Regions from separate parts of the Vreelandella neptunia genome, predicted to be linked through region 1. Evidence: predicted binding sites of a transcription regulator. Region 1 holds the regulator's gene; each other region holds the start of a gene.
The links. The regulator FNR, encoded in region 1, switches genes on or off when oxygen is low (the NO sensors DNR and NnrR bind a similar motif). The targets are predictions, from matches to a motif close to TTGATNTANATCAA.
Positions count from the first base shown of each region.

Region 1 (4,704 bases):
AACAGCAGCTAACCGCGTTGGAGACGCCTGTCGGTGCTCAAGCCAGTGCCCAGGACGCTAGCTCCCAAAACAGCAGTCGCGCTAACCGTGTTGTAGTGCAAAACCTCTCTTCCCTGGAGCGCGATCTTTTGCGTGAAGCGATGCATATTGTCAAAGACTTTAAGCAGCGGCTTTCCCATCGTTACCATTTGGAGTATTCGTGAGCGGAATGCGGCTGTTAGATCGACATGTGGCGCTATTTAGCGGCTCTCTGCGTACCCTGCTACGTCGCGAAAGCGACCGGCGACGCTGTGCAGAATCCCCCTACGCCTGGCTGTTTCAGCCCTATATGGGGGAGGAGCTGGTGGCGCTTGCCTGCACCGTCACTCCCACGGCCTGCGTACCGATCATTAGCTTGGCAGCAGTGGTACTGAGCCAGCAGCAGGTGCATACCAGTCGTGCCTTTGTAATCACCTTGGGCAGCACGAAGCAGCCCGAAAGTGCAACGCTGCGCCGTCATCACTTGCTATGCGAGGCGGGGGCGGTGCTGCCGCCAAGCAGTGATAACTTGGGCGCGTTAGTGGAATTTATCGGCAATCGTCCCATCGTTGGCTGGCAGTTGGAGAAGCGCATCGGGGCGTTAAATGCACTTCTCACTAAGCGGCTGAATTTTGCTCTGCCCAACGCCCAGGTCGATGTGGCAAAACTGCATCAGCGCCAGCTACGGCGTTTGCACCCGGAGGTCGAGGCGCCCAGCAGCTTCGCCCAGGCGTTGGCGTGTTGGCAAGTGCCCGCCATAGACGTGCAGAGTGTGCTTGGAGAGGCCACCGCCAGCGCACTGCTGTATATGCGCCTGCAGCGTATTATGGCGGAGGTGGCATAGTAGTCTCCTTCATCGTGGCGAGGGCAGCTTTCCGCGAGGGCGCTGTGAACCCCTCCCTGGGCGCTACTTTTGTCATCCATGACAAAAGACCCTCGCTCCAAGCTACCCTCGCACCGAGATATGGTACAGCGTTCAAAATAGTCATTTTCAATTGCGATATCTTGTGTGGCTACGTCTGATTAGTTGGGTCAGGCGGTGAGTGTTGTTAGAATAGTTATTACTTTTTTATCTCACGCCTTCTACCCTCGGCAGTGCTTATACCATGCAAACTCTTGATCACTTTGATCCTGCTCACCTTAATACGGTTGGAGCCACCCCAGCTGACGCTGAGCACGACCAGCCTGAGCTGGCTGATGCGAAGCAGAAGCGTGAATTTAACAAGCTGCAAAAGCGTCTGCGCCGAGAAGTGGGCAATGCGATCATTGATTACCAAATGATCAGTGAAGGCGATCGCGTGATGGTCTGCCTCTCCGGTGGAAAAGACAGCTACACCATGCTGGAGATTTTGCGCAATTTGCAGCGCAATGCGCCGGTCAATTTCTCGCTGGTAGCGGTCAACCTGGATCAAAAACAGCCGGGCTTTCCCGAACACGTACTGCCCGCTTATCTGGATAAGCAGGGCGTGGAGTACCACATTGTCGAGCGCGATACTTACTCGGTGGTGAAAGAGAAAACCCCCGAAGGTAAAACCACCTGCGCGCTCTGTTCACGGCTGCGGCGCGGCTCGCTATATGGTTTCGCTGAAGAGATAGGCGCCAATAAGATTGCCCTGGGTCATCACCGGGAAGATATTCTCGAAACGCTGTTTCTCAATATGTTTTTTGGCGGCAATCTAAAAGCGATGCCGCCAAAGCTGTTATCCGATGATGGTAAAAATATCGTTATTCGGCCCTTGGCCTACTGCAAAGAGGCTGATATCGCCGAGTTTTCGCGGCTGATGGCGTTTCCGATTATCCCCTGCAATCTTTGCGGCTCACAGCCTAATATGCAGCGCCAGGTGGTGAAAGAGATGCTCGCCGAGTGGGACAAAAAGTTTCCTGGCCGTCTGGAAAGCATGTTCAAGGCCGTCACCAACATTGCCCCTTCCCAGTTGGCTGACCGCAACCTTTTCGATTTTGAAGGTCTAGAGGCCAAGCAGGCAGAGCTGCTGGCAGGGCGCATCCAGGCCTATAACGTCAGCTAACCGTTTGCTCTTCCTCTTCGGCGAGGGTAATCAAACGCTGCATATCGAGAATGTTGACCTCTCGCCCGGAGACCGCCACCACATTCTGTTGCTGAAAGCGGCTTAGTATGCGGCTGACCGTTTCAACCGCGAGGCCCAGATAGTTGCCGATATCAGCCCTGGGCATTGAGAGGCGAAAGCTGTAAGGCGAATAGCCTCTGCGACGAAAACGGTCCGAAAGGGTAATCAAAAAGGTGGCCAGCCGCTGATCGGCGGTTTTGCGCGAGAGTAGGCGCATCATGCGTCGGTCATCGCGCAACTCTTTGCTCATGCTCCGATACAGCTGGCCCCGCAGTTCGGGCAACTCTTCTGAGAGTAAGTCCAGGCGGTCAAAAGGAATCTCACAGACGGTGGTGGTTTCCAGGGCGATAACGCTACCGGGGTAGTGCTCTTCGTCAATGCCATCCAGTCCCACCAGCTCACTGGGTAGGTAGAAATTGGTTAGCTGTTCGCTGCCGTTACCTTCAGCGCTGGTCTGCTTCAAACTGCCCGAACGTACAGCGTAAACGCTGGTAAAGGCGTCGCCCTGACGAAACAGCGGTTCGCCTTTTTTCAGCGGCGCGCGACGACGAATAATGGCGTCAAACTGCCCCACGTCGTCCAGCTCAAGGGCAAGTGGCAGGCACAGTGAACTCAAACTGCAGGTTTGGCAGCGAGCTTCATGGAGTAGCGAGCGCCGACGGCTCATGGGTTCCAACATGCTTTGCTCCTTGAGAGAATCCCGCTTATCAATTAGAAAAGCCTTACCTATTGTAGTCGCTTTAGCATGCCTGCTTAAAGATGATTAAACAATCTTTGAGTAACGTTGGCCCGTTTGCTGCGCCAGGTGAGCATCGAACGCCATCGCTATATGGCGAATCAGCAGCTGCCCCATCGGCGTGGCGTTAAGCTGGTCGCCGCTGCGGGTCAGCAGGCCATCCTGCTCGGCGCTCTGCAGGCGCTCAAGCGCTGGCGCAAAGTAGCGGGGGGCATCGATGTTCCAGCGTTGGCTAACGGCGGCCAGGTCAATGCCCATATCGCACATCAGCCGCTCAATCACGTCCCGCCGGATCAGGTCGTCATCACTCAACCGCACGCCACGCCCGGTAGCGAGTTGACCCTTATCCAGCGCCGCTTCGTAGCTTGCCAGATCGCTCGGGTTCTGCGCATAGACGTCATCAATGCGTGAAATCGCCGAAACGCCAAGCCCGATTAAGTCGCACTGAGCGTGGCTGGAGTAGCCTTGAAAGTTACGCTGTAGCGAGCCTTCGCGCTGAGCAATAGCCAAGCTATCGTCAGGTCGGGCAAAGTGATCCATACCAATATGCACATAGCCTGCTGCGGTGAGCATTTCGATGGTGGTGCGCAGAATCGCCAGTTTCTCATCGCCACCCGGCAAGTCATCGACATTAATACGCCGCTGCGGGGCAAAGCGCTCGGGCATATGTGCGTAATTAAACACTGAAAGGCGCGCCGGGTTGAGCTCGATCACCTGGCGTAGCGTGTCGGCAAAGCTTTTTTCAGTCTGAAATGGCAAACCGTAAATTAGATCGAGATTGAGCGAGCGAAAGCCCAAACGATGCGCCTCATCCATCAGCGTTTCGGTAAGTACCCGAGGTTGAATGCGATTAATCGCTTTCTGCACCAGAGGGTTTAAATCCTGCACGCCCAGGCTAATGCGATTAAAGCCGAGGGATTCGAGATGGCGCAGCGTAAACACATCCGCTTCGCGAGGATCTATTTCAATCGCGTAATCGCGATCAGTCGACGACGAAAGGCCAAAGCGGGCATCCAGGCGATCAATCAGGTCGCCCATCTGGTTCAAGCTGAGAAACGTCGGCGTACCGCCGCCCCAATGCAGCTGCTCCACCGGTCGTGATGTATCCAAGTGGCGTGCGGTCAGCACCATTTCACGGTCAAGCCGGGCTATATAGGGCTCGGCCAGGGCGGTGTTTTTGGTTGCGATTTTATTACACGCGCAGTAGAAGCAGATTTTGCGGCAGAAGGGCACGTGAACATACAGCGAGAGCGATCGCTTGCTGGCATTGCTACGCTCCAGCGCCTGGGTCAGGTTGCTAGGGGTAAATTGCTCGTGAAACGACAGTGCCGTGGGGTAGGAGGTGTAGCGTGGGCCGCTGGTGTCGTAGCGGCGCAGTAACGCTTCATCCCACACCGGCTGCATAGGGGCTGCGGCAGCTGCGGGTGCAAGAGGCAATGCAGCGGGGGCATGAACGGGCATGAAGGGGCGCTCCGACGTTAGGAAATGCCGCTAGCCTAACCCGCGACGAAGGCGTAAAGGTTGAGCCACGTCATGCTATTAGAGATTGTGTGCGGTGAGTGTCCACAGCTGCCACAGCGCAAAAGCGATAATTGTCAGCGCTGCCACACTGCGGGTCGCGGGGTGACGTATCAAATGACTGAGTTGGCGGGCAGCGAGGCCAGTGGCAAGTAGTGCAGGCAGGGTGCCAAGCCCAAAGGCGCCCATGAGTAGCGCGCCCTGAAGCGGGTCGGCAATCGCCAGGCTCCAGGCCAGCATGGAGTAGACCAAACCACAGGGGAGCCAGCCCCAGAGTGCCCCCAGGGCAAAGGCTTGGGGAAGGTGCACCACGGGCATTAAGCGACGCCCCACGGGCTCAATAAA
Region 1 is NZ_CP140255.1:3,408,106-3,412,809, reverse strand. Features, by position in the region: gene SR894_RS15935 (DUF294 nucleotidyltransferase-like domain-containing protein) at 1-203, shown strand, start outside; gene SR894_RS15930 (3'-5' exonuclease family protein) at 209-862, shown strand; gene ttcA (tRNA 2-thiocytidine(32) synthetase TtcA) at 1,125-2,045, shown strand; gene fnr (fumarate/nitrate reduction transcriptional regulator Fnr) at 2,038-2,784, opposite strand; gene hemN (oxygen-independent coproporphyrinogen III oxidase) at 2,869-4,302, opposite strand; gene SR894_RS15910 (sulfite exporter TauE/SafE family protein) at 4,381-4,704, opposite strand, start outside.

Region 2 (4,704 bases), 1.6 Mb from region 1:
TCGCCAGAAACCCGATAACCTAAGCGTGGCTGAAGAGGATGATTGGCAAAGTCTCTACAGCGCCTATTTCTTCAATAAGCACGTATCACTCACAGGCGCCTGGTTAGACTTAGGCGATATTGCCGGCCTACCCTCTCAACGCGGCGGCTATCTTTCACTTCAAGCAGCTTTTTAAGCGGGGCGCTATGAGCTTTCCACGCAAACACTACCGTACACGCCGTTGTTTAATAGCGCTTACCTTTATGGCGGTGGCGTTTTCACTCGCAGGCTGTACTCATCAGTCAGCCACTCAATCGACAACGCTTTACGAACGGCTTGGCGGGCAGGACACTATCGATACGGTAGTGGAGAACCTCTTATACCGAATTGCCGATGACCCAGAAGTAGTGGTGTTTTTTGCTAACACCAATATCGATTTATTTGCTAAATCCCTGGCCAGCCAGCTATGCGATGTAAGCGATGGCCCCTGCCGCTATGAAGGCCCGCCGATGGATCGTGCTCATCAACATATGGGGCTAACAGACGTGCACTTTAATCGCTTGGTGGAACATCTCGATGCGGCTATGCAGGAGGAAGGTATTGCCCTTGGCGCGCGTAATGAACTGCTGGGCAGACTCGCCCCCATGTACGCAGGCGTTATGCGTCTTCAGTAACCTGCCAGCCGTCACGACCCATCGTTTTTACCCGGTATAGTGCTTTGTCAGCGGCTTCGTAAGCGTAGGGAAACGTTGCTTCATCGGCCACAAAACAGCTGCCGCCTACGCTTAACGTCACGCCTTTTTTATCCGGATGGGCGGGATGCATAAAGTCAGCTTCACGCAGCCCTTCAATTAACTGATGGCAGTAGCTCTTTAGCGTATCAATGTCTGGGCAATGGAGTAGTGCCGCGAACTCATCGCCTCCCAAGCGGTAGAGCTGCGCTTTATCATTCAGCGTTTTACCAATCAATGCAGCCAACTGACGCAAGAGAGTATCGCCTTGCGGGTGCCCGTAGGCATCGTTGTACTGTTTAAAGAAGTCGATATCGACCAGAATCAGTCCCAACGATTGATGCTGCTTCGCCAACACATCCTGGTGCAAAGCGCTGCGATTGCCTATCCCGGTGAGCGGGTCGCGCATGGCACGCTGCATCCACTCGAAGGTCTCCTGGGTGGCGCGATCAGTGCGCCGTAACTGGCGCTCGTGAAGCCACCAAAACAACAACCCCATGACAAAGATCAATAAACTGGAGTAAGTCAGCACTAGGCTATGCTGACGGGTACTTTCTGAAAAATCATTAATCGCCGCCCCCCGGCGATCAAGCTGATCCATCTCAATGTGGGTTAAACATTGAATCGGTGCGAACAACGCCATCGCCGCCGCGATACGGTCAATGTCGCGCGCCGCTAACAAAGCCGCCAGCCGATCTAACTCCGTCAAACTAGGCTCGGCACAGGCATATTCACGCCGATATATATGCATATCGGCTAAACCGTAAGCCAAGTCAATATCCATGGTGGCAGCCTCCAGCGCCTCTTGCTCTGGCTGATCGCTCAACAGCTCGGACTGGGCATCTTGTAGGTAGACGCGTGCCCGAGTAGAGAGCTGCTGGCCTGTAAGGCTCCCCGTTTGGCTAAAGTACGCCTGTATTTCGGGATAGACCCAGCGCGATTCATAAACTATCAGCACCATAAGCGCCAAAAAGCTCATCAAGCTCAGCGACAACCACGTAATGTAGCGATGCTGGCGAGCTAAAGGCCGTGGTTGCATCGTTGGCTGCGCAGCTAGCTTGGGTTTGGATGTCACCACTTCGCCTCTATGCTACGAATCATCCAGATCCAGTCGTTAAACTCACGCAGGTTTTCTACGTCGCGATCACCATAGTCACGCTCTACTAGCCGCACAGGGCCTCGCGTACGGATGGTGAGCGGATCGCCATCCTCAGAGCTAACCAGGTACCAGTTAGGGTCATCCCACCCTTCTAGGGTAACCTCGTAGTCATCCCAGGCGGTAAAGTGAAGCGCCGGGGGTACTTCGCCAAACTGTTCAATCAGAAAGGCGCGAAACTCTACGCCCTGCATCTCTACTTCACGCCCCTGATAGGGGTCATAAAGCGTAAACGTCGTATCGGACATGGCGTGCAAGTCACTTAAAGCGACCTTTTGAGTGACATCTCTGTTGATCATATTCAATGCCTGGGCAAAGGCAGTCGCGGGAAGTGTTATGCCCACGACAATTAATGCGCACGCCAATCGATCACGTACACGCCCCCATGGGCTGCGGTGTAAGGCAACTACGTTCATGGCAAAGCTTCCTGGTGTGTTAATTCTTTTAAAGAACTTTACCAGAGCAAGCTTTACATTGCTCTTAAACGCACGCTACGTGCTTTCAACCCAGTCGATTTTGAGATTTCAAAAAAAAAGCCAGCCCATAATGGGCTGGCAACAGGAGGCTTGCTACGTTAGCAAACCCCCTCCCCTGACAAGGTTTACATGAACCGGGAAAGCTACTTCTTGCGTCCACCTTTACGAAGATGATCGCGAATCACGAAGCCCACCCAACCCACCATAAATGCGATTACTAACGCGACGGAGGCTAAGCCGAAGATAATTGTGTCATCCCAATACATGGTGAATCCTCCCGCCGTGATGTATGTGTTCATACTAGTCACTCAATGGCGGAAGAATGCTGACCTGGGTCAAGTTACGGCAGGCGGGAGAAGGCAGTTAAACAGGAAATTGATACCGATCAATATTTGGGCGTGATGAGCCTAGCAGCCTGTCGGGCTTGGCCGATCGTAGCGAGAAGCACGGATTTTGAGCCAAATTTATCGATCGATTGAGGCGAATAGCGCGCTATTTAACGAAATCGATCGAATAAAGTTGGCCAAAATACCGGGATTCGCAGTAGATCAGTGTTAAGTCCGACAGGCTGCTAGAGCACCTTGCGGTCTTCGACTTTGCTGTGCTCGGTACCTGGCGGTAACGGGTGGCCTTTGGCTAACTCTGCACGGGTAGCTTCGCGTACGTCTAAAATGGTCACTTTATAGTTCAGCGTGCGCCCGGCCAGGGGGTGGTTGGTATCGACAGTGACGCGGTCGCCATCGACTTCGAGTACCGTGACAATTTGCGGCCCGGCTTCGCCTTCGGTTTGAAAGCGGCTGCCTGGCTCCAACTCAGCGTTACCAAAAGAGCCGCGGCTGACTTCTTGCACCAGGGCCTCGTTGCGCACACCGTAGGCATCCGCGGGCATTAGCTGAACGCTTAGCTCGGCGCCAGCTGTTTGGCCTGCTAGTGCCCTTTCCAACCCAGGCACGATATTGTCGTGACCATGCAAGTACTCTAACGGCTTATTGCGCGCCTGGGAGTCGTCCAATACCTGCTTGCTGCCATCGTTGAGCACGTCGCTAAGAACATAGTGCAAGGTAACTACCTGATGCGCCGTAATCGACATGAAAAACTCCTCTCCGGTAAGCTGTCGGTTTTGTGATAGAACTTTGTGATAGAACTTTGTGATAGAACTTTGTAATAGAAACACTGCTTCAGTTTATCACTTGGCCGTTGCCAGCGTCTTTCCACCAGGAGTAGCGTTTAATGTTAAGCCCCACCCCCCAACGCAGTTGGCTTGCTGCGCTGGCTGTTTATTTTCGTGCGCCCGTTATCACCATGCTGTTTTTGGGGTTTTCCGCAGGCCTGCCCTTTTTGCTGGTGTTTTCAACACTCTCCGCCTGGCTGCGCAGCGACGGCGTGGAGGTAGCTGCAATTGGCTTTTTTGCCTGGATTGGCATGCTCTACTCGATCAAGTTTTTCTGGGCGCCCGTGGTGGATCGTTTAGCGCTCCCGATATTGACCCGCGCATTCGGCCAGCGTCGCGGCTGGATGCTGTTAGCCCAGGGGTTGATCGTTGCAGGGTTAGTGGGGCTAGCCGGTTTGAGCCCGGTGGGTAATCTCGGCTGGGTGGCTCTCTTTGCACTGCTAGTAGCGTTTGGCTCAGCGACGCAAGATATCGCTATCGACGCCTATCGTATTGAGTCCGCCGACGACAATGTTCAGGCCGCCATGGCCTCGACCTATATTATTGGCTATCGCGGTGGCTTACTTGCCGCCGGTGCCGGCGCGCTGTATATCGCAGCGTCGGCCTCTTGGGATGTGGCGTATATGAGCATGGCGGCGCTGATGAGCATTGGCGTACTTACCGTGCTGCTACGCCCTGAGCCAAAGCGCGCCTCCCTCTCTATTCAACTTATCCACGAACCTAAGGTGCGGGCGTTTATTCGCGCCAGCCGGGGCAAACCCAAACTGTTACGCCGCCTGGGTGCCTGGAGCATTGGCGCGCTGGTCTGCCCCTTTACCGATTTCTTTAGCCGCTATGGGGTGAAAGCGCTGTGGATTTTGGTATTTATTGCCGTATTTAGAATCAGCGATTTAGCCATGGCCTCCATGGCCAATCCGCTGTATATCGACCTGGGCTTTTCGCTGGCAGAGATTGCCAACGTGACCAATATATTTGGCATTGCGATGAGCATTACTGGCGGGATGTTAGGCGGGCTTTTCGTGGCCCGCTACGGCATCGGCCCGCTGCTGATCTTCGGCGCGGGGTTGGTAATGGTAACGAACTTGCTGTTTGCGGTGCTTGCCGTGGTGGGTAACCAGCTGCCCATGCTGGTGGTCACGATTATCGGCGATAACCTTGCCAACGGCTTAGCGAGCGCGGTGTTTATCGCCT
Region 2 is NZ_CP140255.1:1,807,328-1,812,031, reverse strand. Features, by position in the region: gene SR894_RS08285 (DUF3034 family protein) at 1-175, shown strand, start outside; gene SR894_RS08280 (group I truncated hemoglobin) at 186-653, shown strand; gene SR894_RS08275 (GGDEF domain-containing protein) at 637-1,749, opposite strand; gene SR894_RS08270 (hypothetical protein) at 1,782-2,282, opposite strand; gene ccoM (cytochrome c oxidase subunit CcoM) at 2,486-2,641, opposite strand; gene SR894_RS08260 (FKBP-type peptidyl-prolyl cis-trans isomerase) at 2,914-3,432, opposite strand; gene SR894_RS08255 (AmpG family muropeptide MFS transporter) at 3,573-4,704, shown strand, end outside.
Region 2: ccoM (cytochrome c oxidase subunit CcoM) is a predicted target of FNR. The motif match lies at 2,668-2,681, and genes of this name have one in related genera.

Region 3 (4,704 bases), 2.4 Mb from region 1:
CAGTTGAAGACTTTCACCCCGGTAGGAATGGCGATGATCATCGTCATAATGCCGAAGAAGGCGTTGACGTTGGCCCCTGCCCCCATGGTGAAAAAGTGGTGTAGCCAAACAATAAACGACAGCAAGGTGATCGCGATGGTCGCCCACACCATGGTGGCGTAGCCGAACAGGCGCTTACGGGCAAAGGTCGAAATAACTTCAGAGAACACGCCAAAGGCGGGCAGAATCAGGATATAGACTTCCGGGTGGCCCCAGGCCCAGATGAGATTGACGTACATCATCATGTTGCCGCCAAAATCATTGGTAAAGAAGTGCATACCCAAATAGCGATCCAGGGTGAGCAGTGCGATGGTCGCGGTTAAAATCGGGAAGGAAGCGATGATCAGCACGTTGGCGCACAGCGATGTCCAGGTGAAGATCGGCATGCGGAACATCGTCATGCCCTTGGTGCGCATTTTAATAATGGTCACGAAGAAGTTGATACCGGTGAGCGTCGTACCTATCCCGGATATCTGCAACGCCCATATCCAGTAATCGACCCCCACCCCGGGACTAAACTCGATCCCCGATAAAGGCGCATAGGCAAGCCAGCCGGTTTTGGCGAATTCGCCCACCACCAGCGAGATATTGACCAGTATCGCCGCTACGGCAAACAGCCAAAAACTTAAGTTATTCAGGAAAGGGAAGGCGACGTCGCGGGCGCCAATTTGCAGCGGCACCACCAGGTTCATCAGGCCGATGACCATGGGCATGGCGACAAAGAAGATCATAATAACGCCGTGGGCGGTAAAGATCTGGTCGTAGTGTTCAGGGGGCAAATAGCCCGCTGCATCCCCGGCGGCCATAGCCAACTGGGTACGCATCATTATCGCATCCGAGAAGCCACGCAGCAGCATGACCAGGGCAACAATGAAATACATAATGCCGAGCTTTTTATGGTCAACGGAGGTAAACCACTCGTTCCACAGCCAGCCCCATTTACGGTAGTAAGTTATCAAACCAAACAGTGCGATCCCGCCAATGGCCATAAAGGCTGCGACGACCATGATGATCGGCTCATGATAGGGAATTGACTCTAAACTGAGTTTTCCAAACACGGCTTAACCTCCCGCTTCTACGCTAGAGGAGTGGCTGCGCATGGCATGATCCTGACTAGCATGGTTGTTGGTGACATGACCTGATTCGGCCGCGTGATCGGTAGCGTGAGCGCTTTCACCATCGTGCGAGTCAGCATGATCGCCGCTCAGCTGGTGGTCGCCGCCCATAGAGTGTTCACCGCCGGTGTGGAAGCTTTTCAAAATGCTTTCATACAGCGACGGCGAAACGGCCGAGAAGTACTCCACCGGATTCGATTCGCTGGGTTCAGCCAACGCTTCATAACCTTCGGGGTAGGTCAGCGTTTGTGGGGCGCCGCGCACCGTTTCCACCCAGGCATCAAAATCGGCGGGCGTGGTCACCTTGGCGTCAAAGGTCATGCCGGAGAAGCCTGCGCCACTGTAGTTGGTGGAGCGGCCAGGGTAGCTACCCGTTTCATCGGCGATAAGATGAACATCGTTATCCATACCCGCCATGGCGTAGATCTGACTGCCAAGGTGAGGGATAAAGAAGGCATTCATCACCGAGCCGGAGCTCACCCGAAAGCGCACCGGGGTATCCACAGGGAAGGCCACTTCATTAACGCTGGCAATGCCCTGCTCGGGGTAGATAAACAACCACTTCCAATCCAGCGCTACGGCCTGTATTTCGATCGGCGCCACGTCGCTTTCCAGCGGCTTGTGAGGGTCAAGGCTATGGGAGGTTTTCCAGGTCAACAGGGCGAGTACAGCGATAATCGCACAGGGTACGATCCACACCACTGCCTCGATCACATTGGAGTGCGCCCAGTCAGGCATGTAATTAGCTACGCTATTACTGCGCCGGTAGCGCCAGCCAAACAGCAGCGTCATGACAATAACAGGAATAACCACAATCAACATGAGGCCAAAGGCGGTCAGAATCAGCGTTCGCTGTTCAGCGCCAACCTGGCCTTTTGGGTCTAGCAGCGCTGAACTACAGCCTGCTAGAAACAGACACAGCGCAAGGAGCACCAAGGTGCCTCGCCTGCGCCAAAGAGAGCTTCGTTGCATGGTGTGATCTCGTCCAGGTTTTAAAAGTAAGGTTTTAAAAACAACAGGTTGATTAGAAACTAGCCAGCCACGCCATTTATATAAATAGCAGGCTAACTACCACCCCATACTCTTCCCAAAACATGCTCGTAAGCACACAGCTAAAAACGTTGCTAAAAACAATGCGTATCGCAGTGAGCGTCATTGCTCCGGGAAAAATATGCGTCGCCGGATGGGAATTGGCGACGAGCCAAGCTGGCCCAATCACGAAAGATTAGATCAACTAAGACTAAAGTATTTTCTATTGATCGAGATCATGAAAGAAGTGGCGCATTGCCGCACCCAAGGCATTGACTACCATCAACAACGCCCCACTCTCTTAGGCTACCGTCACTTTTGGCACATCACTTCCATGGCCATCTAATAGTTGCGGTGCGCCCTCTTCGTCGGTGACCACCACATCAAAATCGTCCAGTGCGGCGAAATAGGCAGGCCGAACCACACCGAACTTGCTGGCATCTACCACCAACAGCCGCTGTATGGCGGTGGCAATGGCAGCCTGTTTAGGGGCCACTTCGTGAAAGTGAAAGCAACTTACTCCGCGCTCTAAATCCACCCCTGCAGCGGAGATCAGCGCTTTATTAATGCCTAGCCGTTCGACAGCGGCGGCCATATTATCGCTGCCAAAAGATTGAGAGGCGGCATAAAACAGCCCGCCCAATAGTACCAAACGCACGTTGGGTAGCGCGGCAACGGCATTAGCAACGTTAAGCGCATAGGTGACTACCGTTAGCTCATGAAAATGACTCAACTGGCTCAGCAGCGGCATTAGCGTTGAGCCACAGTCAATAAACAGCGTATCGCCCTCTTGTATATAAGCTAAGGCTCGTTGGCAGAGCCGATGCTTGGCTTGATAGTGGCTGGCCTGCTGTTCATTCAAGTCATAAATAGGGGTTACGCCTGGGTAATTTGCCATCACTAACCGCCCCCCCAGCAGGCTAATAGTGGTCTTCTGGGTACTCAGATCGCGGCGGATAGTCATTTCTGAAACATCGCACAACTCTGCGGCATCGCGCAGGTGCAGAGTGCCGCCACTGGCAAGCGCTTCCTGAAGTTTGGCAAGGCGCAGCGCGCTTCGGCCATTGGTAGTGGGCATCTCCTTGCAAACCCCTCTTGTTGTGTGAAGCTAAACGTAAATATCGTGTCGATGTCTTGGCGATGCTGCCTTCATAAATAGTCAGCGTTCATTTCTATGCTGCGTGAGCAACGGCGGAATTTCCACTGCTATATCATCATGCGATGTCTCTATGGCCATGTCTCCACGGCTATCACAACCCTTGAACCATCCAGTCTCTGCCTGATTCCCGTGAGAGATATGACATTTAAATAGCGTTGATGTGACAATACTTGCAAATCAACGTTAGAAAAATAACACTGAATGTTATAATTTTAACATTAACGCCAGCCCGCACGACTATAACCTCGGATAGCCACACCTAAGTGGCTCCGCGACAACCCTTGTTGAGGCTCTCATGACTGCTCGTACACACTCTCGCACCCCTTCGTCTAAGATCGCGCTTGGCGCTGGCGTATTAGGGGCAATGCTGACTACGCCGCTAATGGCAGACGAGGCTGCTCAGCCGCATCCCCTTGATCGGCTATGGTCATTCGCCAACGTTTCAGTTAACTACCTGGATTGGTCAAACGGCACCGAGGCGCGCACCGCGTCCAACGCGGCGAAAAGCGACTTTATGTTTCTCGAAATCGAAGGCGGCGCTGGCTTTAGCTGGGGCGAGTTCTACGGCTTCTTTGATTTCGAGAACCCCACCAACGACCAGTTCGATGAGTCCAGCGGTGGTAAAGACAACTTCCGCACCGCGGGTAAAGTGACCTCTCACATTTACCTGGGTGATAGCCCGCTATCGATTTACGCCCACCTGTATGACTTCCGCGATTACGGTTATAACAGCCGCGAGCAGGATCAGATTCTGGGTTTGGGTTACCGTACCACCTTTGATAACGGCCTATGGTTTAAACCCTTTATTGGCGCGGCGCGGGTGCAAAGTAATAGCTATACCGGCATGAACGGCTATATGGCAGGCTGGGTCGCGGGTTATGATTTCAACGCGCTCAACCAGAACTTCAGCGTCACCAACTGGCACGAACAGACGTTTGGCCGTGACGATGAATACCTGGAGCAGAACTACGTGGGCGACACGGCAGGTAGTGTGGGCACCAACGGTGCACTGAGCCTATGGTGGCATCCGAGCGATTTGATCACCACCGGCATTCAGTACCGCTACTCTGAGAATAAGTTGGGCACCCCCAACGATTATCAGAACGCGATGATCTACTCCGTCAAGCTCAACTTACTATAAACGCGCTTCTTACTCGCGGACTCGAAGGATCTCCTTATGACACTCCTTATGAGCTTGGTGGGCATGGTCACTCTGGTGGCCATTGCCCTGATCTTCTCCTACGACCGTAAATCTATCCGGCTGCGTACCGTGCTGGGCGCCTTTGCTATTCAAGCGGGGATTGGTGCCTTTGTACTCTATGTGCCGTTTGGCCAAGCGGTACTACAGGCCATCTCCTCCGG
Region 3 is NZ_CP140255.1:1,029,931-1,034,634, reverse strand. Features, by position in the region: gene cyoB (cytochrome o ubiquinol oxidase subunit I) at 1-1,097, opposite strand, end outside; gene cyoA (ubiquinol oxidase subunit II) at 1,101-2,126, opposite strand; gene SR894_RS04710 (DeoR/GlpR family DNA-binding transcription regulator) at 2,485-3,261, opposite strand; gene SR894_RS04705 (outer membrane protein OmpK) at 3,638-4,483, shown strand; gene SR894_RS04700 (NupC/NupG family nucleoside CNT transporter) at 4,520-4,704, shown strand, end outside.
Region 3: cyoA (ubiquinol oxidase subunit II) is a predicted target of FNR. The motif match lies at 2,410-2,423, and genes of this name have one in related genera.

Region 4 (4,704 bases), 540 kb from region 1:
CGGTGCGGAGAACCGCACATCGACATCCTGCCAGTGCAGCTCGGCATTCGCCTCGCCTTGGTAAAACACCTGGCTGTGCTTGAGGTAGTTAACGTCGTCGCGTTTCTGCATGCCTTCATCCAGGCGCTGATGGGCACCGCGGGATTCACGGCGCTCAAGAGCACTCAAGCAAGAGGCTTCGGCAATATCCAACCCATAGCCAAGCTCGATACACTCCAGCAGCTCGGTATTGAATATCTTGCTGGTATCTTTAACGCGTATCTCATTGAAGCGAACGCGCAGTTGGCGCATGGTCTCAAGCGAATGGCGCATGCCCTCTTCAGTGCGGTAAATACCGCAGCCGCTCTCCATGGCCTGCACCATGGCGCGCTTGAGCTCGACCCAGTTCTCCCCACTTCCGTTTCCGTCACAAAGGCGCAGCAGTTTTGCTTGTTGGCGGTCACCCTGGGCTTCCAGCAGGCGCATCTCCGCCCACTCGGTTTGTGCTGCGCGCTTGCTGGCTTGTTCACCGGCTAAGCGGCCAAACACCAGTAGCTCGGTTAGCGAATTGGAGCCTAGCCGGTTGGCACCGTGCAAACCGACAGAGGCGCACTCTCCTGCGGCGTAGAGCCCGGCGATTGAGGTCTCGCACTGAGGGTCGGTTTCGATTCCGCCCATGGTGTAGTGCACCGCCGGGCGAATAGGGATGGGCTCTTTAACAGGATCGACATTGATATAAGATTTAGCCAGTTCGCAGATAAACGGCAGGCGCTCCAGAATGTACTTTTCACCCAAGTGACGCAGGTCAAGATAAACCACGTCGCTGTCGCCAAACTTGCCGGTGCGGCCCGCCTGCTGTTCCTGCCAGAAGGCTTGGGAGAGTTTGTCCCGCGGCCCCAGCTCCATGTATTTGTTTTCCGGCTTGCCCAACGGGGTTTCTGGGCCAAGGCCGTAATCCTGCAGGTAACGGTAGCCTTCTTTATTGAGCAGAATGCCGCCTTCGCCCCGGCACGCTTCGGTAATCAAAATGCCGGAGCCAGGCAGGCCGGTGGGGTGGTACTGAACAAACTCCATATCCCGCAGCGCCACACCGTGACGATAGGCCATCGCCATACCGTCGCCGGTGACAATGCCCGCGTTGGTATTGAAGCGGAACAAACGCCCTGCGCCGCCGGTAGCGAGAATCACCGCTTTAGCGCGCAGCAAAGTTAACTCACCGGTGGCGATCTGCAGGGCAATCACGCCAATTACCGCACCTTCATGTACCGCCAGATCAAGCACGAAGAACTCATCAAAGCGCTCGATCTCTGGGTATTTCAGCGAGGTCTGAAACAGGGTGTGGAGCATATGAAAGCCGGTTTTGTCGGCGGCGAACCAGGTGCGTGCGGTTTTCATGCCCCCGAAGCGGCGCACCTGCACTTGGCCATCGTCTTTACGGCTCCAGGGACAGCCCCAACGCTCCATCTGCACCAGCTCTTGATAAGCGTGATGGACAAAGTAGTCGACGACGCCCTGCTCAACCAGCCAGTCACCGCCTGACACTGTGTCATCGAAATGCGCCTGGTGGGAATCTTCGGCACTGGTGACGGCGGCAGCGCCGCCCTCAGCCGCCACGGTATGGGATCGCATGGGGTAAACCTTGGACAGCAGCGCTATGCGCTGGGGAGTGCCCTGCTCCTTGGCCTGCTCGGCAGCCCCGATAGCAGCGCGCAAGCCTGCACCACCCCCACCAACAATGACGATATCGAAATCTCGCTGCTGCATGAAAAGCCCCTTCATTAGCCAAGTCAAAGGTGGTACTGGCGGCAATCTGCGCTGCCGTCTTGTGTCTTCGAACTTACCATACAAGAGGAAGGCCCTGTTCATTAGTCCAAAGGACTATTGATGTACATCAAGAAAGGAAGGAATCGAGCTAGCATCGCTTTTACCCTAGTGCTGCACCGCCTACTCTTCAAGTCACTCACTGCCGGGCAGACCACTGCCCACCAAGCAAAAAAAGAGCACACTACTAACACTGAAGAGAGGTGCTGCATGACGACCAATGCTCAACCCTCACCGCGATGGAAACTGTTAGCGCCGCTAGCAATCGCTATCATCGTCGCGCTAATACCCACCCCCCCGGGGCTTTCACCTCATGCGTGGTACTTTTTCGCCATTTTCCTCGGCTGTGTCGTTGGCCTTATTCTTGAACCGTTGCCGGGCGCAGTGGTGGGTCTGGTCGGCGTTACCCTGGTGGCACTGCTTTCCCGGTGGGTGCTGTTCTCGCCGGAGCAACTAGCGGCTGACGGATTTAATGCCGCGGGCCAAGCCTTTTCCTGGGCGGTGTCAGGCTTTACCAACTCCACCGTCTGGCTAATTTTCGGTGCCTTTATGTTTGCCCTGGGGTACGAAAAAACCGGGCTCGGGCGGCGGATATCGCTCTGGCTGGTCAAAGCCATGGGGAGGCGCACCTTGACCCTTGGCTACGCGGTGATGATTGCCGATGGCATTTTGGCGCCGTTTACGCCCTCGAATACCGCGCGCAGTGCGGGCACGATCTATCCCGTGATTCGCAATCTACCGCCGCTTTACGATTCGCACCCCAATGACCCCAGCATGAAGCGCATGGGTAGCTTTTTGATGTGGACCGCGTTGGCCTCGACCTGCGTAACCAGCTCGCTATTTTTGACCGCCCTGGCCCCCAACTTATTGGCTATCGCGCTCACCGAAAGCACCACTGGCATCCAAATCAACTGGGGACAGTGGTTTATGGCGGTCGTGCCGGTGGGCATCCTGCTGCTTCTGCTGGTGCCGCTGCTGAGCTACTGGCTATGCGCCCCCGAAGTGAAGGCAGGCGATGAAATTTCCGACTGGGCGGGAAAGGAGTTAACCAAGCTGGGGGCACTGACCCGCCATGAAATAATGTTGGTCGCTATGGTGGTCACCGCCCTGCTGCTGTGGATTTTTGCCGGCAGTGTTATCTCTGGTTCACTCGTGGGCCTAGTGGTGATCTGCGGCATGCTGTTAACCGGTATTGTGACCTGGAGCGATATTCTCGATAACCGAGCAGCCTGGAATACCTTTGTATGGTTTGCCACCCTGGTGGCACTAGCGGGCGGGCTTAGCCAAGTAGGCTTCGTTAACTGGTTTGGCAATGTGGTTGGCGGTCAGATAAGTCACTTCGACCCACTGGTGGCCATGGTGGCGCTAGTGGTCATTTTCTATCTACTGCACTACTTCTTTGCCAGCGTGACGGCCCACGTTACCGCCCTGCTGCCGGTGATTCTGGCCGCGGCATCAGGCATTGCCGGGCTGGATATGCAGATGTTTGTTCTGCTGCTGCTACCCACACTTGGCTTTATGGGCATCCTCACCCCCTACGGCACTGGCCCCAGCCCGGTTTACTACGGCAGCGGCTACCTGCCCAGCGCGCTCTTTTGGCGCTTAGGGGCGATCTTCGGGCTGCTCTTCCTGGTGGTTTGGCTGGTGATCGGCCTGCCCTGGTTAATGGTGATCAGCTGATCAGTGTTTTAGCCAAGCGTTGAGCTGCTGAGCAATCATCTCCGGTTGCTCAGCATGAAGATTGTGGCCCCCTTCCAGCGTGATATGGCACAGTCGCGGGGCCATCGTTGCTAGATAGGTAGCCAAAGAGTGGAACTTGGCATCCCGCTGCCCCGAAAAGTACCCCACCGGAAGCGTGGTATTTTCCAGCCACTGCCATAGCAAAGGCTGTTGACCCAAGGAAGTTGCTCGCAGCATGCTGGCGATGGCTGGCCCGTGATTCGCTAGCCGACGCTGAATCTGCCGAGCGCGCTGGGCGTCGGTTAAGTCGGCGAACACCGGCTGCTGGTACCAGTCGGCAAGTACGTTTTCCAATGGTTCCTGCTCGAAGCGTGTTGCCCAGTGCTCATCGTGAGCAATTCGGGCAGAGCGCTCACTGGCAGGCAGCCCTGGGTGGGCACTTTCCAGCCAGAGCGCATCCAGCCCCGGTGGCTGACGGCTGGCATGGTACAGCGCCAAGCGCCCGCCCAAGGAGTACCCCAGCAGGCAGTAACGGCGAACACCGTGAGTTATCAGCGTATCGCCCAGCCAGTGGTGAAAGGCCTCAAAAGAGCCTACCTGCACATGGTGATTCTGGCCGTGGCCGGGTAAATCCAGCGCGAGGCAGTGAATGCCTTCCAAGCCAGCGATGACCTCAACCCAGTCCTCAGCATCGCCCAGCAGGCCGTGGAGCAATACCAGAGTCGGCGCCTGCGTTTGAAGTTTACTGCCCACGCGGCTCCTCTCGAATCGCTGCGCCAAGATGCTTGAGATCATCGGCCACCTGCTGATGAGGTACGTTAATCTCAATCAGCGTAACGTCCGCCAGCAGGGCCTGAGTGTAGGCCGCTATAAAAGCATCCAGTGACTCTGGCGCGAAATAGCCAAGTCCAAACATCTTCGCCGCATGCTCGAAGTGCAAGCCGTGAGGCTGGCGATAATAACGCGCCAGCAGATCGCCTTCTTTAGGCACCGGCAGCATATGGAAAATACTGCCGCCATCGTTATTAAGGATAATCACCACCAGAGGTTGGGAGGCCTGTTTCAGCAGCGCCAAGCTATTGAGGTCATGGAGTGCGCTGGTATCTCCCAGCACAATGGTGGTGGGCTCCGAGCGTGTGCAACTGAGTCCAAAAGCGGTGGCAATTAAGCCATCAATCCCAGAAGCGCCGCGATTGGCCAATACCCGTAGCGGCGTTTGGCGAT
Region 4 is NZ_CP140255.1:3,952,117-3,956,820, forward strand. Features, by position in the region: gene frdA (fumarate reductase (quinol) flavoprotein subunit) at 1-1,743, opposite strand, end outside; gene SR894_RS18340 (anion permease) at 2,011-3,480, shown strand; gene menH (2-succinyl-6-hydroxy-2,4-cyclohexadiene-1-carboxylate synthase) at 3,481-4,233, opposite strand; gene menD (2-succinyl-5-enolpyruvyl-6-hydroxy-3-cyclohexene-1-carboxylic-acid synthase) at 4,223-4,704, opposite strand, start outside.
Region 4: frdA (fumarate reductase (quinol) flavoprotein subunit) is a predicted target of FNR. The motif match lies at 1,861-1,874, and genes of this name have one in related genera.